3 regions of the Rhizobium sp. RU35A genome follow, and region 2 is predicted to be linked to each of the others. Evidence: riboswitches for the same ligand, from Rfam matches in the RefSeq annotation. Region 2 holds a riboswitch; each other region holds the start of a gene.
What was found. Region 2 has a riboswitch for cobalamin ahead of F3H95_RS11315 (ABC transporter substrate-binding protein). Riboswitches for the same ligand answer to the same signal wherever they lie in the genome.
Positions count from the first base shown of each region.

Region 1: linked by a shared signal. The riboswitch ahead of F3H95_RS15670 (DUF1636 domain-containing protein) and the one ahead of F3H95_RS11315 (ABC transporter substrate-binding protein) in region 2 are both predicted to bind cobalamin.
Region 3: linked by a shared signal. The riboswitch ahead of F3H95_RS10425 (energy-coupling factor ABC transporter permease) and the one ahead of F3H95_RS11315 (ABC transporter substrate-binding protein) in region 2 are both predicted to bind cobalamin.

Region 1 covers NZ_FTMR01000006.1:302,555-312,481, reverse strand. The annotation lists gene cobG (precorrin-3B synthase) at 1-558, opposite strand, end outside; gene cobN (cobaltochelatase subunit CobN) at 555-3,914, opposite strand; gene cobW (cobalamin biosynthesis protein CobW) at 3,914-4,951, opposite strand; gene F3H95_RS15670 (DUF1636 domain-containing protein) at 4,964-5,332, opposite strand; cobalamin riboswitch at 5,485-5,711, opposite strand; gene cobO (cob(I)yrinic acid a,c-diamide adenosyltransferase) at 5,819-6,433, shown strand; gene F3H95_RS15660 (cobyric acid synthase) at 6,433-7,905, shown strand; gene cbiB (adenosylcobinamide-phosphate synthase CbiB) at 7,889-8,860, opposite strand; gene cobD (threonine-phosphate decarboxylase CobD) at 8,892-9,923, shown strand.
Region 2 covers NZ_FTMR01000004.1:156,853-166,779, reverse strand. The annotation lists gene F3H95_RS11345 (peroxiredoxin) at 1-442, opposite strand, end outside; gene F3H95_RS11340 (MarR family transcriptional regulator) at 682-1,197, shown strand; gene F3H95_RS11335 (glutaminase) at 1,296-2,234, shown strand; gene purU (formyltetrahydrofolate deformylase) at 2,588-3,472, opposite strand; gene F3H95_RS11325 (acetyl-CoA hydrolase/transferase family protein) at 3,800-5,314, shown strand; gene F3H95_RS11320 (phosphoethanolamine--lipid A transferase) at 5,346-6,980, opposite strand; cobalamin riboswitch at 7,505-7,744, shown strand; gene F3H95_RS11315 (ABC transporter substrate-binding protein) at 7,948-8,961, shown strand; gene F3H95_RS11310 (iron ABC transporter permease) at 8,958-9,927, shown strand, end outside.
Region 3 covers NZ_FTMR01000003.1:419,687-429,613, forward strand. The annotation lists gene F3H95_RS10395 (sugar ABC transporter substrate-binding protein) at 1-372, shown strand, start outside; gene F3H95_RS10400 (sugar ABC transporter ATP-binding protein) at 401-1,951, shown strand; gene F3H95_RS10405 (ABC transporter permease) at 1,948-2,958, shown strand; gene F3H95_RS10410 (hypothetical protein) at 2,958-3,170, shown strand; gene F3H95_RS10415 (amidase) at 3,160-4,575, shown strand; gene F3H95_RS10420 (flavin reductase) at 4,605-5,141, shown strand; cobalamin riboswitch at 5,205-5,417, shown strand; gene F3H95_RS10425 (energy-coupling factor ABC transporter permease) at 5,469-6,149, shown strand; gene F3H95_RS10430 (cupin domain-containing protein) at 6,230-6,559, opposite strand; gene F3H95_RS10435 (FCD domain-containing protein) at 6,802-7,545, shown strand; gene F3H95_RS10440 (ABC transporter substrate-binding protein) at 7,643-9,154, shown strand; gene F3H95_RS10445 (ABC transporter permease) at 9,224-9,927, shown strand, end outside.

The DNA.
Region 1 (9,927 bases), on a different contig from region 2:
GGCATCCCCATCCGCGACAAGCCCCAGTGTCGTGCCGGTTTTGGCCGTGCCGCCAAGCAGAACCCGCCACCGCAAGCCATCGGCTGTCGGGGCGGCGACCAGGCGGATATCGGCCAGCAGATGGTCGAGGCGGATGAGGCCCCCGGTTTCGATGACCACCGAGAGTTTTGGCGCCAGTTCGCCCTGAACGGCGCGAGCGGCTGCGATGATCGTCGCGCCGAGCGGACGCGGATCGACCGCCTCGGCGGGATCGAGCCCGGCGAGCGGCGTCCATTCCACCGCAAGCCCCTCGCGCAGCGGCAGGTCGAGCGCGCGCACATCGGCCTCCAGCGCCGCCGCGGAGGCTTCGGTCAGGCCGCGAATCTGCAGGTTGCCGCGCGCCGAAATGTCGAGAATGCCGTTTCCATGCCGAAGGGCAAGTACCGCGAGCCCCGCAAGCGCGGCCGGGCCGATTGCCGCCTGCAGGGCAACGCGCGACAGATAGCCGTCGCCGGTCAGCATCGGCCGGGCAAGAGCCGGGCAGGCGCCGCGGGCCATGGACGGGAGAGGCTCTGTCATGCGCGTTCCCTCTGCCGCGCAACGAGGCGCAGCGCTTCCAGATCGCGGTCCACGGTGTTGCGGCGCGATTGCCAGAGACCGCGGCGTCGCGCCGACATCAGCCGTTCGGCAATCGCGCCGGCCGCCTCCGGGTTCTGGTCCAGCACGAAATCGCGCACGCGCTCATCTGCGACATAGGCGTCGTAAACGGCATCCATCAGCGTGTGCGGAACGGCCTCCGTGGTTTCGGCAAAGCCGACGAGGCGGTCGACGGTCTCGGCGAATTCGGCAGCACCACGCGGTCCGTGCCGCATCTGCCCGTCGATGAAGCGCGGATTGACGGCGCGCGCCCGCACGACGCGAGTGACCGCTTCCGCCACCGAGCGCGCGCGCGGACGGTTCGGATCGGTGGTATCGAGCGCGATCAGGTCCGCCTTGCCGCCCAGGGCCGCGACGGCGGCTGCAAAGCCGCCGATGAAGGCAACATCGCCGGAACCATCGAGCAGGTCGCGGCCCGGATCATCGCCGGTATGCACCAGAAGATCGGCCTGCCGCACCTGTTCCGCGAAGGCATCCGCGGCATGAAAACCTTCGCCGTCCGCGCCGCCAAAGGCATGGCTGGTCATCGCGAGATAGGCGCGCCCCAGTTCCTCGCGGGCCTGCCAGTCGCCGGACGAGAGTGTCTCCTCGATGCCGGCGCCATAGGTGCCGGGTGCCGAGCCGAAGATGCGCGGCGGAACCTCTCCGGTCCCGCGGGCGGCCTCGGCCAGCGGATTGTCACCGTCTGCCTCGTCGCTGCGCTGTGCAATGGCCCGTGCGGCGGCATCGATAAGGGCGATCAGCGTCGGGAACATGTCGCGGAACAGGCCGGAAATGCGGAAGGTGACATCGACGCGCGGCCGGCCGAGTTGCGCCGGCGGCAGAACCTCGATGCCGGTGATGCGGCCGGTGGCCGGATCCTGCAGCGGGCGCGCGCCCATCAGCGCCAGCCCCTGCGCCACCTCTTCGCCGCCGCTGCGCAGCGTCGCGCTGCCCCAGAGGTCGATCACGAGGCTTTTCGGCCAATCGCCGTGATCCTGCAGATAGCGGCGGATCACCTCTTCGGAAGCCGCGCGGCCGAGCTCGAAGGCGGTCGGTGTCGGCATGGTGCGCGGGTCGGAGGCGTAGAGATTGCGGCCGGTCGGCAGCACGTCGCGGCGTCCGCGTGCCGGTGCACCGGAGGGGCCGGGGCGCAGGTGGCGGCCGTCGAGCGCCGCAAGCAGGGCCGTGCGTTCTGCGTCTGCGCTGTCGCGCCGCAGCGGGTCCGTTTCGTCCGCCTCGGCGCGGCCGAACACGTGCTGGCCGTCCTTGATGGCAAAATCCTTGAGATCGCAGAGGAAGGCATCGATGCGCGACAGGGCCGTATCGGGATCGAGATCGCGGGATATCCCGGCCTCCTGCGCCAGACCCGTCTCCTCGGCCGTCTCCACGATCAGCCGCGCCAGCCGGTCGCGCCGCTTGCGGTCGAGACCATCGGCCTGAGCATATTCATCCACCAGCAGTTCCAGCCTCTGCTGCGCTTCCGAGAGCCCCGCTTCGGCAAGAACCGGCGGCATGTGGCCGATGGTCAGCGCCGCGATGCGCCGCTTGGCGACCGCCGCCTCGCCCGGATTGGAGACGATGAAGGGATAGATCACCGGCCGGCTTCCCGTGACGATCTCGGGAAAGCAGGCGCGAGACAGGGCAACGGTCTTGCCCGGCAGCCATTCCAGCGTGCCATGCGCGCCCACATGGATGATGGCCTGTGCCCCAGTGGCCTCCCGCATCCAGCCGCCGAAGGCAATCAGCGCATGGCGCGGCGGGCGGGCGGGATCATGATAATCCGTGCGCCGGTCTGCCTCCCGGCCGCGATCCGGGGCAAGCGCGACCGTGATCTTGCCGAACCGGACGGCGCGGAACCGAAAGGCCTCGCCGTCAAAACCTTCGTCGGCTAACGGATCGCCCCAGGTGGCGGCGACCGCTTCGCGCGCCTCGGCGGGCAGGGCCTCAAGCACGGAATCGTAAGAGGTCAGCGGAAACCGTGCCTCGGCCCGTAGCACGAGATCCATCAGCGCTTTTGCCGTCTCCGGAATGTCGGCCACGTCATAGCCATCGGCGGCAAGGCTGCGCAGCATTGCGAGCACGCTTTCCGGCACGTCGAGGCCGACGGCATAGCCGGTGCGCCCCGCCGCTCCCGGATAATCCGGCATCAGGATGGTGAGGCGGCGCTCGGCCTTCGGCGTGGAGTAGAGATCGAGATGGCGCAGGATCCGGTCGGCGACGGCTTCGACGCGATCCGGCTCCGGCCGGTTGGCGAAACCGGAAAAGCCGGCCTCGCCGGCATTTTCCTGCTCCGCCTTGAAGGACAGCACGCCCGCCAGAATGCGCCCGTCGAGTTCCGGCAGCACCACATGCATCGCCAGATCCGAGGGGCCGAGACCACGCGGGCTTGCGGCCCAGGCGGCCCGCTTTGTCGTGGCGATTACCGTCTGGAACACCGGCACGCCGAGCCTGTCGAACAGCGTCCGGCCATCCGCGCCCGCATTGCTGGCAAATGCAGTGGCCGTGATCACGGCCGCCGGTTTCAGTCTCGCCAGCGTGTCGTGAAGCGTGTCCAGCGTCGCCGCGTCCTTGAGGCCGGGCACGAAGACGGGCAGCGGAAAGGCACCACGCGCGACAAGCGCTGTGCAGAGCGCATCGATCGGCGCTACATCGTCCGCGAGCAGCATGGAGCGGTAGAACAGAAGCGGCAGGATCGGCCGTCCCTCGGCTCCCGACAGCGCCCAGGCTTCGGACACCACTCCCCGTCCGGGACGATAGAAACCGAGCTTCGGCACGGCGGTGGCCGCCTGGGGCCGTGGCGCCTCGCCCCTTGCCAGGGCCTGCAGCGTTTCCGCCAGCCGGTCCAGATTGTCGGGTCCGCCCTCGCGGAAGAAGGAGAGCAGGCGATTGATTTCCCCTTGCGCCACCGTCGAGGCGGCCGAGAGGCGCTCGTCCGTCTCGCTGCACTCGCCCGGCAGCAGGATCAGCGGCAGGCCGCGCTGCCGCGCCACATGCGACAGTTCTTCCACGCCGTAGCGCCAGCGGTCGTAACCGCCGAGTACGCGCACCAGAAGGACTCTTGCATGCCGCGCCACCTTGTCGATCCACAGGTCGACCGACATCGGATGGCGAAGATCGGAGAGCTGGGCAAGCCGCAGCGAAAGGCCGCTCGCGCCGCGCCGCGCCCAGGCGGACGCGACACCGTTCAGGTCGCTGTCGGTAAAGGACAGCACCACCACATCGCCGGGCGTCTGGTTCAGATCGACCGGTTCGATCAGGTCGTCGAGCGACGCGGATGTGGTGGCGAGAATATGCATCAGGCGGCCAGCATCTTCCCGATCCGGTCGACATCGATGCCCTTTTCGCCGATCACCACGAGGCGCGAGCGGCGGTCCTCCGTCGCGGTCCAGGGACGGTCGAAATAGTGGTTGACGCGCGGCCCGACGGCCTGCACCAGAAGCCGCATCGGCTTGCCCGCCACTTCCACATACCCCTTGATGCGAAGCACCTTTTCCGCCTCCGTCACCGCCGCGATGCGCTGGCTGAGCGCTTCGGGGCTGGCGATCGCCGGCAGGTCCAGCACGAAACTGTCGAAATCGTCGTGCTCGTGGTCCAGTTCGTCGTCGTGATGGGTCTTGCGGTTCTCGATGTCGTCTTCCACGGCAAGGCCGAGGCCGATGAAGATTGCAGGATCGATCTGGCCGTTTTCGGAATGGACGATGCGCACGGCGCGCGGCAGGTGATCCTCCACATGCGCCCGCGCCTTTTCGAGATCGGCGGCCTGGAGAAGATCCGTCTTGGTCAGGATGACGAGATCGGCGCAGGCGATCTGGTCCTCGAAGACTTCCTCCACCGGGTCGTCATGATCGAGTGACTGGTCCTCGGCCCGCTGGGCGGCAAGCGCCTCCAGATCGTCGGCGACGCGGCCTTCGGCGAGCGCCAGCCCGTCCACCACGGCCACCACGCCATCGACGGTGACGCGGCTCCTGACGCTTGGCCACTGGAAGGCCTGCACCAGCGGCTTCGGCAGTGCCAGGCCGGAGGTCTCGATCAGGATATGGTCGACCTTCGGTTCCATCGCGAGGATCTTGTCGATCGCCGGCACGAAGTCATCGGCCACCGTGCAGCAGATGCAGCCATTGGCGAGTTCGATGATGTTGTCTTCCGGGCAATTCTCGACGCCGCAGCTCTTCAGAATCTCGCCATCGATGCCGACATCGCCGAATTCGTTGACGATCACGGCAAGGCGCTTGCCCTTGATGGTTTCCAGCGCATGGCGCAGCAGCGTCGTCTTGCCGGCGCCGAGAAAACCGGTAACGACGGTGCAGGGCACGCGGGAGAGCGAGGGGGTCATCGGGGCAGTCCTTCAGCTTTCAGGGGAGATGGAACGGAGCGGCGGAATGCGGGCAATCATGCCGCGCTTCAGCGTGTCCGGGCGGCCCTTCCAGGGCATCAGCCCGTCGGGGGATGTGGCAAGCAGGCGCGCGCCGGTCAACAGATCCGCCGCGGCCTCCGTCGTCAGGTCGCCGAAGACATAGGACCAGCCGTCCGCGCTCTGGATGCTGGCGCTCAGACCGCGCTTGCAGTTGGCAAGGCAGGCAACAGCGCGGATCTCGATCACGTCTCCGCCTTCGGCCGCCAGTGTCTTGGTGCGTTCGGAGAGGAGGGCGCCGTCGCGCGGCGCGTCGGCCGCTTCCTGGCCGCTGCGGCAGGTATCGCAGACATGCACCGTCACGCGCCGCGTTTCCTGTGCGCCACTCTGCTGCTCATCGTGTCGTGCCGTCAGATCCAAGATCCACCCCGGGTGTTCGTCATAGAGGGGTGCGCCCATGGCGGGGAAATGCCGCATGGTTCGGTAAGGTCCCTGCCGGAGCACCCCGCCCGGCTGGACTTGTCTTCCTCAACGGCAGGTCTCCTGGCTCGCGGGTCCTCGCCCGAACGCCGCCTTCCCGAAGCGTCTGCCTCAGTGGCCTGGTGCGTCGGGCGTCCCGCCCGTTCGGGCGGAAGCCGCTTACAGTTGCGGGGGCAGCCGTGGTTTTGGCGAGGATTGCCGCACCACGTTCCCTCTTAGCTTTCCCCGTTGCCGGGAAAAGACCGTTGCGGATTCACTATGCGCTTGCAGAACCGTGTGTCAATGGCGCATTGCCGCGCGCTTCCATTCGACTATAGTCCGCCGCTCGCGATGAAAATGCAGGACGAAACGCAAGGAGAGGTGTGGCCGATGAAGGAGATCGACGAGCGCGAGGCGGACCGTCATCGGCGTAAGATGGAGAACCGCAAGGCGGTTCAGGATGCCGAAGTGGCCTCAAAGACCCTCGAAAAGGGTCTCCTGATCATCAACACCGGACCGGGCAAGGGCAAGTCCACCGCCGCCTTCGGGCTGGCGCTGCGCATGCTGGGGCACGGACGAAAGGTCGCGGTGGTGCAGTTCATCAAGGGCGCCTGGGATACCGGCGAGCGCGTGGCCCTGGAGGCCTTCGGCGAGCGGGTGATCTGGCACACCATGGGCGAAGGCTTTACCTGGGACACGCAGGACCTGAAGCGCGACGTGGCCGCGGCCGGGCGAGCCTGGGAGAAGGCGAGGGAGATGATGGCGCTGCCGGATGTCGGGCTCGTCATCCTCGACGAACTCAACATCGCCTTGCGCTACGACTATCTCGATCTTAACCGGGTGATCGCCGATCTTGCCGCCCGCCGCGAAGACCTGCACGTGATCGTTACCGGCCGCAATGCCAAACCCGCCCTCATCGAGGCCGCCGACATGGTGACCGAGATGACGCTGGTGAAGCATCACTTCAAGGCGGGCGTGAAGGCTCAGGCGGGAATCGAATTCTGATGGAGACGGGCAGGGTTGCCAAGGCGCTGATGTTCCAGGGCACCGGCTCGGATGTCGGCAAGTCGCTGGTGGTGGCGGGGCTGGCGCGTGCCTTTACCTTGCGCGGTCTGAAGGTGCTGCCCTTCAAGCCACAGAACATGTCGAACAATGCCGCCGTCACCGAAGATGGCGGCGAGATCGGCCGGGCGCAGGCGCTGCAGGCCCGCGCGGCGCGCGCCGCCCTGTCCGTCCACATGAACCCGGTGCTGCTGAAGCCGCAAAGCGAGGTCGGTGCCCAGCTCGTCGTGCAGGGCCGGGTGGAGGGCAATGCGAAGGCTGCCGAATATCAGGAGATCAAGGCCCGCCTGATGCCGCGCGTTCTCGAGAGCTTTGACCGGCTTCGGGCGCAGGCGGATCTGGTGCTGGTGGAAGGTGCCGGCAGCGCCTCCGAGGTCAATCTTCGCCGCAACGACATCGCCAATATGGGCTTTGCCCGTGCCGCCGATGTGCCGGTGGTGCTGATCGGCGATATCGACCGCGGCGGTGTGATCGCCAGTCTCGCCGGCACGAAGCTGGTGCTGGAGCGTGAGGACGCGGCGATGATCCGCGGCTTCATCGTCAACCGCTTTCGCGGCGATCCGGCCCTGTTTGCCGAGGGCATGCGGATGATCGAGGGCTTTACCGGCTGGTCGCCGATCGGTCTGCTGCCGCATTTTGCAGAGGCTGTGCGGCTTCCGGCCGAGGATGCGCTGGCGCTGAATTCCGCCCCGGTCGCCAAGCCCGGCGCAAAAATCCGCATTGCCGTGCCGATCCTGCCGCATGTCTCCAACTTCGACGATCTCGATCCGCTGGATGCCGAGCCGGATGTGGAACTTGTCCGGGTGCGTCCGGGTGGCGTGCTGCCGGCTGATGCCGATCTCGTGCTGCTGCTCGGATCGAAGGCGACGATCGCCGATCTTCAGGCGCTGAAGGCGGCGGGCTTCGATATCGATATCGCCGCGCATGTTCGGCGGGGAAAGCCGGTGCTCGGCCTCTGCGGCGGTTACCAGATGCTGGGCAAAACCGTCGCGGATCCGGACGGGATCGAGGGCCCCGCCGGCGCCATCGAGACGGGCCTTGGCCTTCTCGATGTCGAGACGCGCCTGACCGGCGACAAGCGGCTGGAGGCGGTAACGGGCGAGACGGCCGACGGAAATTCCTTCGCCGGCTATGAAATGCATGTCGGCGAAACCTCCGGTCCGGATTGTGCCCGGGCCTTTGCCCGCGTGGCGGGGCGGCCGGAGGGGGCGACGGCGCCATCCGGCCTTATCAGCGGCACCTATGTGCATGGCCTGTTTGCCGATGACCGCCAGCGTTCCGCCTGGTTGACGCGGCTGGGCGGCGAGGCCTCGCGGCTTGATTACGAAGCGGGCGTCGAGGCGGTGCTGGACCGTCTGGCCGCCCATATGGAGCGGCATCTCGATCTCGATCGCCTGTTCAGACTAGCACGATAAAGCCGACGGCGAGCAGGCCGAACAGGATGATCAGCAGCTGGTCGGCGGTGCGGGAAAGCGTAAGCGCGCGGCGGATGTCGATGGCTGTCGCCTCGCGGCGGCCCCCTTCCCCCATCACGTGATCGTCCACCAGCACGCCGCCATAGACGCGCGGACCGGCAAGACCGAGGCCGAGCGCGCCGGCCATCGCGGCCTCCGGCCAGCCGGCATTGGGGGATTTGTGCTTTCCCGCATCACGGCGCACGGCCTGCCAGGCCGCTCGCGGCGCAGCACCGGGCGTCATGGCGGCCGCCGCGATGAACAGAAGCGCGGTAAGGCGCGAGGCGGGCAGGTTGACGAGATCGTCGAAACGGGCCGCCGCCCAGCCATAGGCGCCGTAGCGCGCATTCCTGTGGCCGATCATGCTGTCGGCGGTGTTGGTCGCCTTGTAGAGCGCTCCGCCTGGCAAGCCGAGCAGGCCGAGCCAGACGGCCGGGGCGGTGATGCCGTCGGAAAAGTTTTCCGCAAGGCTTTCGATGGCGGCGCGGCACACGCCCGCCTCGTCCAGCTGGTCGGGATCGCGCCCGACGATCATCGAAACGGCCTTGCGACCCGCGGTAAGTCCGCCGCTCTCCAGCGCGTCGGCGACCGCCCGCACATGGTCCTCCAGACTTTTCTGGGCGAGCAGGCTGGACGAGAAGAGGGCGACGACGAGGATGCCGAGCGGCAGCCACAGAAGCGCGCTCTCGATCACGGTCGCCGCCGTGCCCGTAACCGTCAGAAGGACGATGAAGGTTGCGACACCCAGAGCCTTGCGACGCGCGAAGGACTGGTCCAGCCGGTTGAAGCGGGTTTCCAGAGCCCCGATCAGCCGGCCGATCCAGATCACCGGATGGCCGATGCGATCGACCAGCCATTGCGGATAACCGAGAAGCCGTTCAATAACGAGAGCCAGGAAGGCGAGAGAGAGGGCCATGGGCGGGACTGACAAGCTGCAGGAGAGGCGGATGACTGTGTCCGGAGGCGCGATCGAGCATGGCGGCAACCTTCGCCGTGCGGAACAGCTGTTTCCGCAGGCGCCGGCGCCGTGGATCGATCTCTCCACCGGCATCAATCCGCACGCCTATCCTTTTTCGCCGCCGGCGGCCACCGCTTTCTCCCGCCTGCCGGAACCCGCCGATCTTGCGCGCCTGAAGGCATGCGCGGCAGATCTCTACGGCGCGCCCTCGCCGGCGCATCTGGCGGCCGCTCCCGGCACGCAGATCCTGTTGCCGCTGCTGATCGAGGCGGTCTTCGGCCGCACTGCGGCGGGCGGCAAGCGGGCCGCGATCCTCTCGCCGACCTATGCCGAGCATGCACATATGGCGCGCCTTGCCGGCTTTGCGGTTCACGAAACGGCGGATCTTTCCGCTCTCCAGGCGGCGGATCTCGCCATCGTCGTCAATCCGAACAATCCGGACGGGCGCATCGTCGCACGTGATGACCTGCTGGCGCTCGGCCGGCATCTTGCGGCAAAGGGCGGGCTGCTGGTCGTGGACGAGGCCTTTCTCGATGTGATCGATCCGCAGGCTTCGGTCGCAGGCGCGGTGGATGAGGGGATCGCCGTGCTGCGCTCCTTCGGCAAGTTCTATGGGCTGGCCGGCGTTCGCCTCGGCTTTGCCGTGGCAGCCCCCCCTGTCGCTGAGCGGCTTTGCGCGCATCTCGGGCCCTGGGCGATCCCCGGCCCGACGCTCTCCATCGGCCTGGAGGCGCTGTCTGACCGCGTCTGGCAGGCGGGGATGCGCGTGCAGCTTTCGCAGGAGGCAGCGCGGCTCGATGCTCTGCTGGCCGGGGCCGGGTTTGCCGTGTGCGGCGGCACGCCGCTGTTTCGCTATCTGCGCCACCCGCGCGCTGGTGCCCTGTTCGAGCATCTGGGGCAGGCGGGCATTCTGGTGCGCCGCTTTGCCGAGCGGCCGGATTGTCTGCGGGTCGGGCTGCCACGGACGCAGGAGTGGAAACGGCTGGAAACCGCCCTCTGCTCAGAAAACTGGCATTGTTGAAGCC
Region 2 (9,927 bases):
AGGTGAGGATCAGCTTGATCTTCTTGTCCGGGCCGATGATGTAGACCGAACGCACGGTGGCGTTGTCGGCCGGCGTGCGGCCTTCGGAACTCTCGCCGGCGCCGGCCGGCAGCATGTCATAGAGCTTTGCCACCTTCAGGTCACGGTCGCCAATCAGCGGATAGTCCACGTCATAGCCGGTGGCGGTGCGGATATCGGCTTTCCACTTGGCATGGCTGTCCACAGGGTCGACGGAAATGCCGATGATCTTGACGCCGCGCTTGCGGAACTCGCCTTCGAGACCGGCCATGGCGCCCAGTTCCGTGGTGCAGACCGGGGTGAAGTTCTTCGGATGCGAGAAGAGGACGGCCCAGCCATTGCCGATCCACTCATGAAAATGGAGCGGGCCGACGGTTGTTTCAGCGGTGAAATCCGGGGCGATGTCGTTGATGCGCAGGGACAAGGGCAAACCTCCTGATAGCCGTTCCATTGGATTGAGAAGATAGGCTGTTTGTACGACGATTCGAGGGAGGCTTTTGCAGATCGGGTGGTCAAACTGGAAAACCCGGCTCGTTTCCAGAGCCGCCCGGAGCAGATTTCACTCGCCTTGCAGCCGGGCGTGGGCAGCCGCAGCCGGCCTTTGACATTTCAAATACCTGTTCGTACAGCTGGAGCGATAAGAGCCGGGGGAAGCGAGGCCGCATGAGCGAGCAGGACGACGCGCAGGTTGATCTGGAAATCATTGCCGAGGGGCCGCATGGCCGCAACAAGCCGGAAACACGGTTGTGGCTGCGGATGCTCTCCACCACCAAGCTGATTTCGACGGAAATCCGCAAGCGGCTGCGCGCCGAGTTCGGCGCGACACTGCCGCAGTTTGACCTTATGGCGCAGCTTTACCGGGAGCGGCAGGGATTGCGGCTCGGCGAGCTGTCGCGTCGCACCATGGTCACGAACGGCAACATCACCGGTCTGGTCGAAAGGCTGGAGGCTGACGGCCTCGTCGTGCGCGAAACTCCGAGCGATGATCGTCGCGTCACCGTTGCACGCCTGACGGAGGCAGGTCTGCGCACCTTCGCGGCCATGGCGGATGCCCACGAAGCCTGGTTGCGGGATCTGATGAGCGACGTGGATCCTGGAATGATCACCAGTCTCTGGCACGAGATTGGCCGGGTAAAGACATCGGCAACGAACCACCTGTCCGGCCCGCCCGAGGAATGACGCAGATCTGGCCGTCATCTTGCGCTGCACTGCGGGATGGACAATAGAAGAAGGGTGCAGATGCGCGACAGGACTGGGGCAAGGAGATGTGTGCAGCGGTGACGGGCGACCTTCAGGCAATCATCGAGGACATTCACCGGACGCTGAAGCCACGTCTCGGCGAAGGCAAGGTCGCGGATTACATCCCTGAACTCGCCAAGGTTGACCCGGAAAAGTTCGGTATAGCCGTGATCGATCTGGAGGGGAATGTCTTCAAGGCGGGCGATTGCGACGAGGCCTTTTCCATCCAGAGCGTTTCCAAGGTCTTCACGCTGACGCTGGCGCTTGGAAAGCATGGTGAGACTACCTGGAACCGGGTGGGACGTGAACCCTCGGGTTCGGCCTTCAACTCCATCGTCCAACTGGAGCATGAGAACGGCAAGCCGCGCAATCCCTTCATCAATGCCGGGGCGATTGTCGTCAGTGATCTCGTGATGGCAGGCCACACGCCGCGCGAGGCGATCGGTGAAATCGTCCGCTTCGTGCAGTATCTGGCGGATGACGCAACCATCGGCATCGATCCTGCGGTGGCGCGTTCAGAAGCGGCAACGGGCCATCGCAACGAGGCCCTGGCACATTTCATGAAGTCGTTCGGCAAGCTGACGCATCCGGTCGATCATGTCCTCGGTGTCTATTTCCACCAGTGCGCGCTGGCGATGAACTGTGTTCAGCTTGCCCGCGCCGGCCTGTTTCTTGCCGGAAACGGGCGCAATCCGCTGACCGGCCATACGGTGGTTTCGAGCCAGCGGGCGCGGCGCATCAACGCGCTGATGCTGACTTGCGGTCATTATGACGGATCCGGCGACTTTGCCTATCATGTCGGCCTGCCTGGCAAGAGCGGGGTCGGCGGTGGCATTCTGGCGGTGGCGCCGGGCAGGGCCTCCGTTGCCGTCTGGTCGCCGGGCCTCAACCGCAATGGAAACTCGCTGATCGGGTCACTGGCGCTGGAAATGCTGGCGGCAAAGACCGGATGGTCGGTGTTCGGCGGGCCGGGCTGAACCTGTGTCGCGAGCGTTTCGAGGATCAAATCCGGTGACGCATGCTTTTCATTTTTTGATTGTTGACTTCCTGAGTTTGTGACACATTTGTGCTCTCAGTTCTGTAGGAATTGCGTTTTCCCAAGTCTGTTTCCCTGGTCACATTGCGTCGTTTCTATCCGAAGTCCATTGCGGACGCCCGATCCTGCGCCGAATTGGCGCGAAAAGATCATCCCCTTCCCCAGGGAGATGCGGCACGGGAGGTGACGTTTCGGCGTCCCTCCCGAATTCGGTTCTGCATTCCCCTGATGCTGCGATCTGCCTGAGGGGCCGAGCTCACCCGTTTCAGCGTGGCAAGTCGGGCGCGGTCTACGTCAGCCCATCCGCTCGGAAGCATAGGAGCCGGGGCTCGGCGGGAAGACGATGGTACGGTTGCCGTTGATGAAGGTGCGGTGATGGATATGGGCGTGCACTGCCCGCGCCAGCACCTGCGCTTCCACGTCGCGGCCCATCGACACATAGTCTTCCGGCGACTGCGCATGGGTGACGCGCACGGTATCCTGCTCGATGATCGGGCCTTCATCGAGGTCGGCGGTGACGTAGTGGGCGGTGGCACCGATCAGCTTCACGCCGCGCTCATAGGCCTGCTTGTAGGGGTTGGCGCCCTTGAAGCTCGGCAGGAAGGAGTGGTGGATGTTGATGATGCGGCCGGACATCTTGCGGCAGAGATCGTCCGAGAGAACCTGCATGTAGCGTGCCAGCACCACCAGTTCCGTGCCGGTCTGCTCCACCAGATCCATCAGCTGGGCCTCGGCCTTCGGCTTGTTCTCTTTCGTTACCTTGATGTGGTGGAAGGGAATGTCATGGTTCACCACCAGCTTCTGGTAGTCGAAATGGTTGGAAACGACGCCGACGATCTCGATCGGCAGCGCGCCGATGCGCCAGCGGTAGAGCAGGTCGTTCAGGCAGTGGCCGAAGCGCGAGACCATCAGAAGCACCTTCATCCGCTCGGCTGCATCGAAGATGTCCGCCTGCATGGAGAATTTTTCCGCGATCGGCTTCAGCCCCTGGATCAGGCTTGCTCCATCGATGCCTTCCTCTGATATGAAGGAGATGCGCATGAAGAAGGTCTGCGTATCGAAATCGTCGAACTGCGAGGAATCGACGATGTTGCAACCCTTTTCCGCCAGATAGCCGGAAAGCGCGGCGACGATGCCGCGGGAGGTCGGGCAGGAAACGGTCAGCACATAGCTCTTCATCGTCATCACTCTCGTTCAGGCCCGTTGCGGGCCCATCGTGTGGTCTGGCCTCCGGCGGACGGCGTCCGCTGGGACTTCTGGCAATAGCCGAGATCTGCAGGAGATCAAGCCTCGTTTTGGGAAGCGTCTGTCTGCGCGTCACGGCAGAGGGAGATTACGGGCGGGCGGGCAAAGCGCCGTTCCGGTTGCGCCCTCGATGCGCCCATCCCCGCCGTACCATCGGGCAGCGTCCTTGATTTCGGTCAAGGTGAGGCCGCGATCCGCCGCTAAGGTCACGGTCGGGAGGAAAACATGATGGACCGTCAGGACACAACGCAGGACAAGACCATGCTGGAAGATCGCATCAGACGCCCCTCCCTTCTGGACCGGATCGTCACGCCGAAGGAGGCCGCGAGCCTCATTCAGGATGGCATGATCATCGGCATGAGCGGCTTTACCCGCGCCGGCGATGCCAAGGCCGTGCCGGTCGCCATGGCGGAACGGGCAAGGACCGACCCGTTCAAGATCACGCTGCTGACCGGTGCCTCGCTCGGCCATGATATCGACCGCATGCTGACGGAAGCCCATGTGCTTGCCCGCCGCATGCCGTTCCAGACCGATCCGACGCTGCGCGCCGCAATCAACCGCGGCGAGGTGATGTTCGTTGATCAGCACCTTTCGGAAACCGTCGAACATCTGCGTTCGAACCAGCTTGGACCAATTGATTACGCTATCATCGAGGCGGCCGCGATCCGTCTGGATGGCGGCATCATTCCGTCCACTTCGATCGGCAATTCCGCAAGCTTCGCTATTCTGGCGAAGAAGCTGATCATCGAGATCAATCTCAGCCAGACGCTCGATCTGGAAGGCCTGCACGACATCTACATTCCGACGAAGCGGCCGACGCGCGAGGCGATCCCGGTGGTGGGCTGCGATACGCGGGCAGGGCTGCCCTATATCCCGGTCGATCCGGAGAAGATCGCCGCCATCGTCATCACGCAGGAGCAGGACAGTTTTTCGACCGTTGAGCCGGCCGATGCCGAGACCAGCGCGATTGCCGGCCACCTGATCCGCTTCTTCGAGGAGGAGGTGCGCCTCGGGCGCCTGGACCTGACGCTGAACCCGCTGCAGGCCGGCATCGGCACCATTGCCAATTCGGTGCTGTCCGGCCTTGCCGACGGGCCGTTCCATCACCTGCGCATGTATAGCGAGGTGCTGCAGGATAGTACCTTCGATCTCTTTGAGGCCGGCAAGCTGAGCTTTGCCTCCGGCTCGTCGATCACGCTGTCGTCGGCCTGTGCCGCGCGCGTCTATGCGGATTTCCGCCGCTACAAGGACCGGTTGGTTTTGCGCCCGCAGGAAATCAGCAATCATCCGGAAGTGATCCGCCGCCTCGGCGTCATCGGCATCAACACGGCGCTTGAGGTCGATATCTACGGCAACATCAACTCGACCCATGTGAACGGCACGCACATGATGAACGGCATCGGCGGCTCGGGCGATTTCGCCCGCAATGCCTATCTCTCGATTTTCGTGACGAAATCGCTTGCCAAGGGCGGCCGTATTTCCTCCGTGGTGCCGATGGTGCCGCATGTGGACCATACCGAGCATGACGTCGATATCATCGTGACGGAAAACGGACTGGCGGACCTGCGCGAGCTTGCGCCGCGCGAGCGGGCCGAACGCATCATCGAGCACTGCGCCCATCCCGATTACCGCGAGGCGCTGCGCAGCTATTTCGAGCGTGCATCCGCGCGCGGCGGCCACACGCCGCATCTGCTGGAAGAGGCCTTCTCCTGGCATCTCAACAGCCGCGACCGTGGCGACATGCGCCAGTCAAAGCTCGCCGCCGCCGCGGAGTAGGCCGAGGCGGCGGGCCGGGGGCGCTTGTTTGTCAGCTTGCCGGCTTCGGCGGACAGGCTGCCGTCAGGTCGAGCTCGGCCTCACGTACCTTGGTCTGAACATGCATCAGGCCAAGCACCGTGTGGAAGAGATTGTCATGCGACACCGGCTCGGTCTTGCGCCTGTCCATGCAGGCGGTATCGATGCCGGCCTTCGCATCCTTTCCGAGCCATAGCAGGAAGGGAATGTGCGTCTGCTGTTCCGGGGCCACGACCCAGGGGGCGCCATGCAGGAACAGGCCCTTTTCGCCGAGCGATTCGCCGTGGTCCGACATGTATATCATGCTGGGCGACACCTTGCCCTCGACGGCGGTCAGCTTGTCGATGATCGTTGCGAGGATGTGGTCGGTATAGACGATGCTGTTGTCGTAGGCGTTGATGATCTCCGGCCGGTGGCACTTGGAGAATTCGGCACTGCGGCAATCGGGCTGGAAGGTGCGGTAGGCATCCGGATACCGTGCATAATAGGCCGGACCGTGGCTGCCAAGCTGGTGCAGCACCAGCACGCTGTCTCCGGTCACGGACGACAGCCACGCGTCGAACTGGTCGAGCAGGATGTCATCCTTGCACTCGCCGTTTTCGCAGTAGCGGCTGTCGGTCGAGCGGTAGAGTTCCTTGTAGGGAATGCGGGCGGCAACGCCCTTGCTGCCGGTATTGTTGTCCCACCATTCGGCGCGGATGCCGGCATGCACCAGCACGTCCATCAGGTTCTGCCGTTCCAGCGCGCCTGCATGGCTGTAATCGGATCGTCCGAGGCCCGAAAACATGCAGGGAACCGAAATGGCGGTGGCCGTGCCGCAGCTCTGCGCCTTGTCGAAATAGAAGATGTCGCGCTTGGCAAGCTCGGGGTTCGTGAGCCGCTCGTAGCCGCCCAGCGAGAAATTGGAGCCGCGGGCGGTCTCGCCCACGACGATGATGGTGACGCGCGGCTTGCGGTCCTTCGCTTTTGCGCCATCGGCCACCTTGGCATCGGTGCCATAGGGCTGCACCACGATGCCACGCTCCTGCTTCAGCTTCTCCAGGTATGCGACCGCGTTTGCGATTGGCATGAAGGGATTGAGCGTTGCAAACCATTCCCGGTTCTGGCGGATCGTAAAGGCATAGGTGCCGGCATTGGCCAGCGCGGCTGCCCCGAAGACCAACAGTGCAGGCACGATGACTGCGAGATTCATCATCACCTTCCTCGGGAAGGTGCGATGGGCGACGCGCACCCAGGCGATCAGAAGAGAGGGCAGCACGGCATAGACCGCCATGTGCAGGAGATAGCCGGCGGTGATCAGGTGGCCGGCTTCTGCGCTCGTCGTCTCGGCCGCATTGCGGATCATGTCGGAATCGATGATGACGCCGAACTGATCCATGAACCAGGCGGCTCCCGCTGCGATGAACACAAAGAAGATAAGCAGCGGCTTCATCAGGTATTTGACCGAGAAGCTGACGAAAAAGGCGATGAAGGCCCCTGTCAGGGCCACGGCAAGACCCGCCAGCGCCACATGCTGGCCGGATAGCACCGTCAGCGACTGCGACCAGAAGGTCTGGTTGAGGAGCACCAGAATATAGAGCGCGACAATGATGCTGAGCGTCACGCTACCAAGACGCGGACGTCTGGCGAAGAAGACATGGAAACTCAAGGCAATTGACCCTTCACGAACGGCACATCGGGGTGCCCTGCATGCGAACCTCCGCTGGTGCTTCAAAAAGCTGACACGAACCTGAATGCCTCCTGCATCCGCCACAGATTGGGTGAGGCAAGCCGGCCCGTTTCGCCGCATGAACAGCAAAACAAGGCAAACTGTTGTCCGCGCGCCAGCAGGCACCGTGGTCTTTCGTGAAGATCCCCCGAATCCTCTGGTAAACTTCGCTTGATGGCGTGTAAAGGGGCTGCGCGACAACGCGGAATTACATGCGTATTTCATGATGCATGCTCGGCTTTTTCCTCCCCCTCGTCATGCCGCCAAGTCTGCTTGCGTATTGCCGTGAGGTGGGCGGGAGGGCCTTCCACAGCAATCTGCCTGAAGCGCATTATGGATCGCTGGACATCCGAACCCATACAGGCTATTCGTAATGATATTACATTACATGGGTATCGAGTGACGATGACTTCGCATCCTGCCTCTTCCGCCATAGCCTTGCGCTTGACGCCGGCTCTTCCGCCGGATTAACTCCGCCCGATGGTTCCCTCGGCGCCGGTCGCGGCCAGAGGGATTAATAGGGAACACGGTGCGTCCTTTTTTCAAGGGATCAAGGCCGTGGCTGCCCCCGCAACTGTAAGCGGTTGCCGATCATCCTCGTGATGCCTGAAGGCATCATGCCACTGCGCCTGAGCCGCGCGGGAAGGCAGATGAGAGGCGCTGAACCGTGAGCCAGGAGACCTGCCATCGATCATGTCCAACGTCACGGGCGGGGATGCCCGGAACAGGAGCCTGTTATGACTGACCCTTGCGGCGGCGGATGCCCGCCCGCTTTTCCGGCAATCCCCGGACTGCTGATCTTATCCTGTCGGCGCCACGGCTGATGGCCCCCGCTGACTGTTCTTCTCTGCCTTTCTTGGCCTTTCCGGGATTTTTCAACATCATGAACCACGCTTTCGCATCGCGCCTGCGCACAGGCTTTCTCGGCCTTTCGATCACCGCCGGTCTCTTGTCCGCCGGTTCCGCCTTCGCCGCGGCGACCAGCTATCCGCTGACCCTGCAGAATTGCGGGCAGGCCGTCACTTTCCAGAAGGCGCCGCAGCGTGCCGTGGCGCTTGGCCAGAACAGCGCCGAAATTCTCTACATGCTCGGCCTTGGCGAGCGCGTGGTCGGCACTGCCGTCTGGGTGGGGCCGGTGCTGAAGCCGTATGAAGCGATCAACGCAAAAGTGCCGCGGCTGGCCGACAACGATCCGAGTTTCGAGCGCGTCATTGCCACGCGCCCGGATCTGGTCGCCGTGCAATATCAATGGCATGTCGGGCCGAAGGGTACGGTCGGTACGGTGGCGCAGTTTCAGGATCTCCGCGTACCGGTCTACACCTCGCCGGCCGATTGCATCGGCAAGGACAATTCCGGCGGCGGCGATGGCGTGCGCGTCGAGGCCTTCACCATGGACCTCGTCTATCAGGAGATCCGCGATCTCGCCGCCATCTTCGATGTGCAGGATCGCGGCGAGGCCGTGGTGGCGGAGCTTAAGGCCCGCGAGGCGGCGGCCCGTGCGAAGGTTGCCGCGGCGGGCAAGGGCATCTCGGCCGTCTTCTGGTTTTCCAGCGCCAAGCTTGCCACCGATCCCTTCGTTGCCGGCCGCAACGGCGCGCCGGGCTATATCATGCAGGCGCTCGGCATCCGCAACGTGATCGACAGCGACGAGGAATGGCCGACGATCGGCTGGGAAACCATTGCCCGCGCCAATCCGACCCTGATCGTGGCCGCCAGCATGGACCGCCGCCGCTTTCCCGCCGATGACATCGCCGTCAAGCGGGACTTCCTGAAGACCGATCCGGTGACCAGCCTGATGCCGGCGGTGCGCGAGGGCCATGTGGTGGAACTCGATGCCCAAACGATGAACCCGACAGTGCGCACCATCGACGGCATCGAGGCGCTTGCCGACGGCATTGCAAAATCGGGCCTTGGCCGGTGACGGTGAGGCGCCTGTCGACCCGCGCGTCCTTCACGCTGGCTGCGGTGGCTCTTCTCGCCACCGCCCTCTGGCTGGGGGCGGCGATCGGCGAAACGGCCATTCCCCTCGACGTGGTGGCAAAGACGGTGGCGAACCGGCTGTTTCATGCCGCCTATCCGCTCGATCCCATCGATGAGGGCATCGTCTGGAGCTACCGGCTGAGCCGGGTGGTGGTGGCCGCCTGCTGCGGGGCGGCGCTTTCGCTGTCGGGCGTGGTGCTGCAGTCGCTGCTGCGCAATCCGCTGGCGGATCCCTACGTGCTCGGCATTTCCGCCGGCGCCTCCACGGGCGCCGTGTCGGTCGCGATCCTCGGCATCGGCGGCGGGCTGGTCGGCCTGCCGCTCGGCGCCTTTGCCGGTGCGCTGATCGCCTTCTGTCTTGTCAGCCTGCTCGCCTGGCGGGCCGGAAGCGGGGCGGCGGCCATCATTCTGGCGGGCGTTGCCGGCTCGCAGCTGTTTCATGCACTGACCGCCTTCGTGGTGACCAAGGCCGCCAATGCGGAACAGGCGCGCGGCATCATGTTCTGGCTGCTCGGCAATCTGTCCGGCGTGCGCTGGCCGGATGTGACGCTGGCGCTGCCGGCGGCGCTGGTCGGCCTCGCGCTCTGTTTCTCGCAGGCCCGCGCGCTGGATGCCTTTGCCTTCGGCCGCGATTCCGCCGCCTCGCTCGGCATTGCGGTGCGCCGGACCTATGTTCTGCTGATCGGCGTGACCGCGATGATGACGGCGGTGATGGTGGCGCTGGTCGGCTCGATCGGCTTCGTCGGCCTTGTCATTCCGCATGCCACCCGCATGCTGGTGGGTGTGCGCCACGGCGTGCTGCTGCCGGCGTCCGCCATCGTCGGCGCCGTGTTCATGATTCTTGCCGATATTCTCTCGCGCATCATCGTGCCGGGTCAGGTGCTGCCGATCGGCGTGGTGACCGCCC
Region 3 (9,927 bases), on a different contig from region 2:
GATCCCACGATCAACTATATCCTGCCGATCTACGATTCCATGTCGCAGTTCGTCGTGCCGGCGCTGCGCATCACCGGATCCGAGGGCGCGGTGAAGATCGCAAGCTTCAACGGCACGCCGTTCGTGCTGGATATGGTGCGCGAAAACCATGTGCAGATGGATATCGGGGAAAGCCTCGGCTGGGCCGGCTATGCTGCGATCGACAACATCATGCGCATGATGTGCGGCCTGCCGTCTGCAGCCAAGCTCAACGTGCCGCTGCTGATCTTCGACGAGCGCAACATCAAGACCGCCGGCATTCCCGCCAACTTCAACGATGGCTATGGCGATGCCCATCTGGAGGGTTTTCGCAAGCTCTGGAAGCTGAAGTGACGCAACGCCCTCAGACAAGGAGCCTGCCATGTCCGACAATGCCGTGCTTCACCTGAACAACATCCGCATGCGCTTCGGCAATTTTCAGGCGCTCAAAGGCGTGTCGCTGTCGATCCGGCGCGGCGAGGTGTTCGGTCTTCTCGGTCAGAACGGCTCCGGCAAGTCCACCCTGATCAAGGTTCTTGCCGGTTTCTACCAGCCGGAAGAGGGCAGCGAGGTGATCCTCTGGGGGCAGACCATGCCGCTGCCGCTCAACCAGATGGAGATCAAGAAGCGCGGCGTTGCCTTCGTCCACCAGCATCTCGGCCTGATTGCCTCGCTGACGGTGGTGGAAAACATGCGGGTGACGGCGCTTGGCACCCGCACGCCTTGGTTCGTCAACTGGCGGCGCGAGGCAAAACGCGTCGCCGAACAGTTTGCCGCATTCGGCCTGTCGATCGATCCCTTTGCGACGATTGCCCAGTTGTCGCCGGTCGAGCGCGCCTTCGTCGCCATCGTGCGCGCCTTCGAGGATCTGAAGGCCTCCGATGCCGGTTACGGTGGCGAGGGCATCCTCGTCCTCGATGAGCCGACCCCCTTCCTGCCTGCCGAGGATGTCAAGCGGCTGTTCAGCCTGATCCGCTCCATTGTCGCAAGCGGCGCCTCCGTGGTGATCGTCACGCATGATATCGATGAGGTGCGCGAGATCACCGACCGCGTGGCCGTGCTGCGCGATGGCGAACTGGTCGATATCCTCGAGACGAAGGTGACCGAACGCCAGGCCATTCTCGACACCATCGTCGGCAGCCGGATCGATGCTTTCGCCAAGGCGAGAGGCGTCGAGGCCCGTCCCCCTGCCGTCACCGTTACCGGCATTGCCACCGGTCGTGCAGAACCCTTCGATCTTGCGATCGGGGAGGGGGAGACGCTGGGAGTGACCGGCCTGATCGGCTCTGGTTTCGCAAGCCTTCCCTATGCGCTGTTCGGTGCGGTCAGGGCCACAGGCAATATGGTTCTGGAGGACCGTTCCATCGATCTCTCTCGTCTGACGCCGGCAGCTGCACAGGCGCTCGGCCTTGCGCTGTTGCCGGGCGACCGGCTGGGGGCGGCCGGGGTCGGCAGCCTCTCGGTCACCGACAACATCACCCTGCCGGTGCTGGCCGACCATCGCGGCCTGCTCGGTCTTGATCGTCCCGGCATGCTGCGAACGGCCGGCCATCTCTCGGAACTACACGACGTGCGTCCCCGAAGGCCGGAGCTGCCGCTCGGCTCGCTGTCGGGCGGCAACCAGCAGAAGGTGCTGCTGGCCAAATGGCTGCAGACGAAGCCGCGCCTGCTTCTCCTGGACGAGCCGACGCAAGGGGTGGATTTCGGCGCCCGCCAGCAGATCTTTTCTGCCCTCGACCGGGCCGCCCGCGACGGCACTGCCATTCTCTGCGCCTCGACCGATAACGAGCAGCTGGAGCAGATCTGCGACCGTATTCTCGTCTTTGCCCGCGGCCGTCCGGTGGTGGAGCTGCGCGGCGCGGAGATCACCCGCAAAGCCATCACCGAAGCCTGTTTCTACAGCGAAAGCCAAACCGCGGAGGCCGCAGAATGACGACCCTCGAGATGTCCGCCAAACCCGCCGCACCGGTTCGTGCACCACGCATCAACCTCAAGCAGGAGGGGGAACGCTTTGCGCTGGTCGGTGCCTGGCTGCTGCTGATCGTGATCTTCGGCATCCTGATGCCGGATTCGTTCCTCAGCTGGCGCAATTTCTCCACCATGTTCGGCTCGCAGGCCGTGCTGGTGGTGCTCACGCTCGGCATCATCATTCCGCTGACCTCGGGCGACTTCGATCTGTCGGGCGCCTCGACGCTGACCATGAGTTCCATGCTGATCGGCGTTCTCAACGCGCGTGATGGCTGGGGGCTCGCACCGACGCTCGTCATCGCGCTGGCGAGCGGGCTTGTGATCGGCGCGGTCAACGCCTTCTTCGTGCTCTATTTCCGCATCCACTCGCTGATTGTCACCCTCGGCGTCGGCACCTTCGTCAATGGTCTGATCCTCTGGATCAGCAAGTCGCAGACCATTTCGGGCGTCTCCATGTCGCTGGTGGAATGGGTGATCATCAACCGGCTGTTCGGCATTCCGCTCGCCTTCTTCTATGCGCTGCTTCTGGCAGCCGTGATCTGGTATGTGCTGGAATATACGATTGCCGGCCGCCGGTTGCTGTTCGTCGGGCGAGGACGCGAGGTGTCGCGCCTCAACGGCATTCCTGTCGATCGTGTCAGGGCCATCTCGTTCATCATCTCGGGGGTAATCGCGGCCCTTGCCGGCGTCTTCTATGCCGGCATGACCGGTTCTGCCGATCCGCTCTCAGGCCTCAATCTGCTGCTGCCGGCCTTCGCCGCCGCCTTTCTCGGGGCAACGACGATCTCGCCCGGACGGTTCAATGCCTTTGGCGCGGTGATCAGCGTCTATTTCCTCGTCACTGGCATTACCGGGCTGACCATGCTGGGCGCGGATGCCTATGTGCAGAACCTCTTCTATGGCGGCGCGCTGGTCATTGCCGTGGCGCTCAGCCAGCTCGTGCGCAATCGCCAGCCGCAGGAGTTCAGCTGATGGATGGCCAGGATATGCTGCCGGACCGGCTGGTCCGCGCCTTCTGGGAGCGCCCGGCCAACGCGGCGGAGGACATTGCCATGCGCGGCGAGATCGGGCGCGATGCGCCGGCCATCGGCGCGCATGCGCTTGCCCGCGACGGCGCGCTGTTTTCGGTCGAGCCTTCCCATTTTACGGCCCTGATGTTGCGGGAGGCCGGACGTGAGCGTTGACACGCCCTCCACGCTGACCGTGGCCGCTGCTGCGATCCGCAACCGCACCATCTCCTCCGTTGAACTCACGCAGGCCGCGCTGGAACGGGCTGAAGCCAGCCAGCCACGCCTCAACGCCTTTCTGTCGATCGATCACGAGCATGCGCTTGATCGTGCCCGCGCGGCCGACCGGGCACTCGCCGCGGGGCACGTGCCCGGGCCCCTGCATGGCGTGCCGCTGGCGCACAAGGACATGTTCGATGTCGAAGGCCGTATCACCGGCTGCGGCTCGCGCATCCGTGCGGGCCACGTGGCGAGAGACACATCGACCGTGATGGCGCGTCTCGAGGCGGCCGGCAGCCTCTCCATCGGGCGGCTCAACATGTCCGAATTTGCCATGGGGCCGACGGGGCACAATCATCATCATGGGCGGGCGATCAACCCGATCGATCCGGCGCGCGTGACCGGCGGTTCGTCCAGCGGGTCGGGGGCTGCCGTCGGCGGCGGTGTGGTTCTCGCGGCGCTCGGCTCCGATACGGGTGGCTCGATCCGCTTGCCGGCGGCCTGCTGCGGAACGGTCGGCATCAAGCCGACGCAGGGGCGCGTCAGCCGTCACGGGGCGATGCCGCTCTCCTTCTCGCAGGATTGCATCGGTCCGCTTGCCGCAAACGTCGAGGACGCCTGGCTGATGCTGTCTCTGATCAGCGGGCCGGATGGCATCGATCCCACCTGCATGGCCGCGCCGCTCGGGTCGCTGTCGGAGGATTTGTCCAGCCTCCGGATCGGTCTTGCGACGGGCGCCTTCACGCAAAGTCTTTCTGCGGATGTTGGTGGCGCGATGCAGCAGGTCGCGAACCTCCTCGACAAAGCGGTGAAAGAGGTGCGCGATGTCGCGCTTGGCGCGCTGGAGGCGGTGACGGAGCTTGCCAATGCGGTTGCCATGACCGAGGCGGCCGCCGTACATTTCGACGGCATGCGCGAGCGTCCGGAGGATTACGGACCGCAGGTGCGCATGCGGATTTCGCAGGGGCTTGCGGTTCCCGGTCCCGTCTATGTCCGGGCGCTGCAGATCCGTGCCGTCATGCTCGCCCGCTTCCTCGATGAGGTCTTCGGCGTCTGCGATGTGCTGATGCTGCCGGCCATGCCCTTCGTCGCGCCGCTCGACCGCGAGGTCGATGTGGGGGCCGGACAGCGGATGAACGAGGTGGTGAGCGCGATGACCTCGCTCACCCGGCCCTTTTCCTATCTCGGCCTTCCGGTCGTCACTCTGCCGGTGGCTGTCGGTCGTGAGGGGATGCCGGTTGCGATCCAGCTGGTCGCCCGCCCCTGGCGGGAGGATCTGGCAGCCTCGGTGGCGCGGCATCTCGAACATGCCCTTGCCCTCTCCGCCTTCCATCCATCTCAAGCATCCCCCACGGCCGCCTGAGGGCAGGCCAGGTTTTCAGGAGTTGTCCGATGAACGCCATCCAGACTGCCAGCCTCGAAGGGGCCGCGACGATCGATCCGGCTGCGTTCCGCAATGCCATGGCAAGGCTGGGCGCCGCCGTGCACATCATCACGACCGACGGCGTCGCCGGCCGCGCGGGTTTTGCTGCAACCGCGGTGTGCAGCGTGACCGATACGCCGCCGACCCTGCTTGTCTGTCTCAACCGGTCCAGTTCGGTGTTTTCCACGTTCGAGGCCAACGGCGTGCTGTCGGTCAACACCCTTGGTCCGGGACATCTGCGGCTGTCTTCCCTGTTCGGTGGCAAGACGCCGGTGGAGGAGCGATTTGCCGCTGCCGATTGGGTAACCGGAGACACCGGTGCGCCGGTTCTGTCCGACGCCGTGACCTCCTTCGATTGCCGTGTGGCAGAGGCGGTCGATGTGGGCACGCACAAGGTCCTGTTCTGCCGTGTCGTCACGCTGCGGGCCGGCAGCACGAACGAAGCACTTGCCTATTACCAGCGCGCCTATCACGTGCTTGGCGAGGCAAGCCGGGTTCCGGGCTGAAACTGCCGGGTGAAGGCGATACGAGATTGTCGCAATCCCTTGTTGCCAAGACCCTGCCGGCAACGATAACATCCCCGTGATGGTCCCGGCCTTCCTCAAGGGAAGCCGGGTTAAATGGGAACATGGTGGGGCGCCTCAAGGCGCCGAAACCATGGCTGCCCCCGCAACTGTAAGCGGCGAATGACGTCCGGATGCCACTGGCTTCAAGAGAGCTGGGAAGGCGGGCGAAGTGAGGAACCGCGAGCCAGGAGACCAGCCATCGGAGCCGGGCGGAGACGCCTTTTTCATTTTCCAGCCGCGCGGTGGGCGCGGACAAGAGGGACCAAGATGCATATCGAACCAGGCGTCGTTGACGGCGCAAAGATCATTCTCAGCTATGCCACGGCGGCCGTGGGCTTCGGCCTGACGGTGAAGATGGCGGCAGACGGCCTGCGCGACAACGGCGGTTTGCCGGCGCTTGCGCTGCGCAGCCTCGCCACGACCGCGCTGGTGTTCTGCTTCTTCGAAGTGCTGCCGCATCATCCGGTCGGCGTTTCGGAGGTTCACCTCATTCTGGGCTCGACCCTTCTGCTGCTGTTTGGGGCCGGCGCTGCGGCGATCGGACTGGCGGCTGGCCTCCTGTTGCAGGGCCTGTTCTTTGCCCCGTTCGATCTGCCGCAATACGGCATGAACGTGACCACGCTGCTCGTGCCGCTGTGGGGCATCAGCCTGCTGGCCCGGCGCATCATTCCCCGCCGCACCGCCTATGTGGATCTCAGATACGGCCAGGCCCTGGCGCTCTCGACCGCCTATCAGGGCGGCATCGTGGCCTGGGTCGCCTTCTGGGCGCTTTACGGCCATGGGTTCACCGCGGAAAACCTCGGCAATGTCGGTGCCTTCGGCCTTGCCTATATGAGCGTCATCCTGCTCGAACCGCTGATCGATCTCGCGGTGCTGGCGGCGGCCAAGTCGCTCAGCCGATTCAGCCGAGGCCCGCTGTTCAACATCCGTCTGCATCAGGCGGCCTGATCGTCTTTCGCAACAGCAATACAGATGCCGCGCGTGACACTGTCTGCGCGGCATTTTTTAATGCTTTGGCGTCGATCCCGTCAGGGTGTCGGCACGGCCAGAAAATCGTCGCGGCGCGGCGTGAAGCAATCGATGAGTTCCCCGGCCTCCAGGCACTGGCAGCCGTGCTCGACATTGCCGGGAATGACGAGGCTGTCGCCCGGGGCAAGCTCATAAGGGACGCCATCGCGTAAGAAGCGGAACCGGCCGCTCGCCACATAGGTGGACTGCACGTGCGGATGCTTGTGCAGCTTGCCTTCCGCGCCGGTCTCGAACCGGAAGGAGACCACCATCAGGTCGGCATTTTCGGACAGGACCCGGCGGTGCACACCGGCATCGGGGGAAACGGTCGGATAGGTGGGAAGGCTCATCGGGATCCTCGTGACTGATGTCTTTCTTGTCATACAAGATGAACATGCTATCTGACAAGATGGTCACTCGGCCTCTTTCCAACCTTGTCTTTGCATTCCGCAGAGGCAGAGAGGCGCGCGATGTGCCGTCAAATCCGTCGGCCTGCCTCTTTCTCGGGCTTGCATCATTTGTGTCCAGATTATGGCTTGACACCCTTCGCAGATGATGGCTGGATTGAACCAATCTGAAATTGGTTCCGAAAATGGTTCAGCCCCAAAGCCATCCCGACAATGCCAATTATGCGCTGGAAAAGCTGCGCGAGCTGCTGCGCGTCGGGGGCTTCGGGGTGGACGGCAAGCTGCCGACGGAGCGTGATCTCGCGGAGCGCCTCGGCGTCGGCCGGCGTGCCGTGCGCCAGGCCCTGGAAGTGCTGGAAGCTGAAGGCGAAGTCTGGCGTCGTCAGGGTGCCGGAACTTTCGTCGGGCAGAAGCCGGACGCGCTTTCGGCCGATGTCGGCGCCATCGTTGCCGGAACCGATTTCATGGAGATCATGGAGGTGCGTCTGCGCATCGAGCCGCAGCTGGCGCAGCTGGCGGCGCTGAGGGCCAGAGCGCCGGAATTGGTTCGCATGCGCGAACTGGCACGCAAGATTCGCGAGAGCGACAACGCCGATGCACGTGAACTCTGGGATGGTGCACTTCACCGGCAGATCGCCCAGAGCGCGCGCAACCAGCTGTTCCTGAGCATCTTCGACCTTATCAACCACGTGCGGCAGGACGAGGCGTGGCAGGCCATCCGCGAACGCGCGCGCAGCGGCGATGCGGTGAAAATGGCCTATGCCCAGCATGAGGACATCATCGATGCCATTGCCGCGCGCGATCCCGCGCGGGCAGCCGAAACCATGCGCCGGCACCTGCTGATGCTGCAGGAGCGTCTCATCCGCGAGACCTCCCATGACGGACAGGATGCTGCCATGCCGCCGACCGGTGAACCCGTTTTGGCCTGAGATTGCGGCGGGCGCGCGCGCCCGTCGATTGGGGGACGCCGGAGGTTACAAGCCGGCACCAGTGAAAGAGACACGGATCGATCAGAGGAGAATGATCATGAACGGATTTTTGCGCCTGACGACGGCGCTTGCCTTTGGCGTGTTGACGGCTCTGCCGGCTGCCGCTGCAGACCTGAAGATCGGCCTGCAGGATGATGCCGATGTGCTGGACCCGGCCCAGTCGCGCAGCTTCGTCGGCCGCATCGTCTATACCGCGATGTGCGACAAGCTGGTCGACGTGTCGCCGGACCTCAAGATCGTGCCGCAGCTGGCGACTGGCTGGAAGTGGTCCGATGATGGCCTGAAGCTGGTCATGACGCTCCGGGACGGCGTGAAGTTCCACGACGAAACCACGATGGATGCCGCAGCCGTCGTCGCCACCATCGAGCGCAACCTGACGCTGCCGGAATCGCGTCGCAAGAGCGAGTTGTCCTCTGTCGCCAAGGTTGAAGCGACCGGGCCGCTGGAGGTGACCTTCACGCTGAAGCAGCCGGATGCCACGCTGCTGGCCCAGCTCTCCGACCGCGCGGGCATGATCGTCTCGCCGAAGGCCGCCAAGGAACTTGGTGCCAATTTCGGCTCGAAGCCGGTTTGCGCCGGTCCCTTCAAGTTCGTCGAGCGCGTGCAGCAGGACCGCATCGTGCTGGAGAAGTTCAAGGATTACTGGAACAAGGACGCCATCTTCATCGACAAGGTGACCTACCTGCCGATTCCGGATTCCACCGTACGCCTTGCCAACCTGCGCTCCGGCGATCTCGACATGATCGAGCGCCTGGCGGCGACCGACGCCCAGTCGGTCAAGGGCGATGGCAAGCTGAAATACGAGGCCGTCGTCAATATCGGCTACATGTCGCTTTATGCCAATGTCGGCAACGGCGCGCGCGCCAACAACCCGTTCGGCAAGGACAAGCGGCTGCGTCAGGCTTTTTCGCTTGCCATCGACCGCGAAGCGCTGATGCAGATCGTCTATGAAGGCACCGCCGTTGCCGGCAACCAGCCCTTCCCGCCGAACAGCCCCTGGTATGACAAGAACATCCCGGTGCCGGCCCGTGACGTCGCAAAGGCCAAGGCGCTCGTCAAGCAGGCCGGTTTCGACCGCGTCCCGGTCGAGATGCAGGTGCCCAACAACCCGGTTGCACAGCAGATGATGCAGATCGTCCAGTCGATGGTCGCCGAAGCCGGCTTCGACGTGCAGCTGAAATCCACGGAATTTGCCACGCTGCTCAACGAGCAGACGGCCGGCAATTACCAGCTCAGCCGCTCCGACTGGTCAGGCCGTGTCGATCCGGATGGCAATATCCACCAGTTCGTCACCTGCAATGCGGGCCTCAACGACACGAAGTACTGCAATCCCGAGGTCGACAAACTGCTGAACGCGGCACGCGCCTCGACGGACGAGACGGTGCGCAAGCAGAAGTATGATGCCGCCGCGGCCATCCTCAACGATGACCTGCCGATGATCTATCTCGGCCACCAGTCGTGGATCTGGGCGATGAAGAAGAGCGTCAGCGGTTTCGTGCCCAATCCCGATGGCATGATCCGTCTGACGGGAATGAAGAAGGAAGGCTGAGGTCTTCCCGGGTGCCGCGGAGTTCAGCCCGCGGCACCCCCTCCGCTCTATCCCTGAAAAGGAAGGCGCATGCCTGTTTTCATCGCAAAGCGTCTGCTGGTCGCGCTTCCGACGCTGTTGATCATTTCCATCTTCGTCTTCTCCCTCCAGAAGCTTCTGCCGGGTGATCCGGTGCTGGCCATGGCGGGTGAGGAACGTGACCCGGCCGTTCTCGAACTGCTGCGGGAAAAGTACCATCTGAACGACCCGATCCCGGTCCAATATGTGCGATGGCTGGGCGGCGTCGTGCAGGGCGATCTCGGCATGTCGCTGCGCACCAACCAGCCGGTTCTCGAGCTCATCAAGGAAAAGCTTCCGGTCACCATCCAGCTGGCGATCATGTCGATGATCTTCGCCTTCGCGATCGGCGTGCCCATGGGCATTCTGGCGGCGGTGAAAAAGAACACGGTTCTGGATTACGTGGCGAGCCTTTTGGCGCTTTCCGGCCTGTCGGTGCCGAATTTCTGGCTTGGCATCATGCTGATCCTGCTGGTTTCGGTGCAGCTCGGCTGGCTGCCGGCCTCCGGCTACGAATCCATCTTCGTCGATCCCGTGCGCTCGCTGCAGACGATGATCATGCCCGCTTTCGTACTGGGCAATGCACTGGCCGCCACGCTGATGCGCCACACCCGCTCGGCGATGCTCGGCGTACTTTCCGCCGATTATATCCGCACCGCCCGCGCCAAGGGGCTTTCGCCGCGCGAGGTCGTGCTGTCGCACAGCTTTCGCAATGC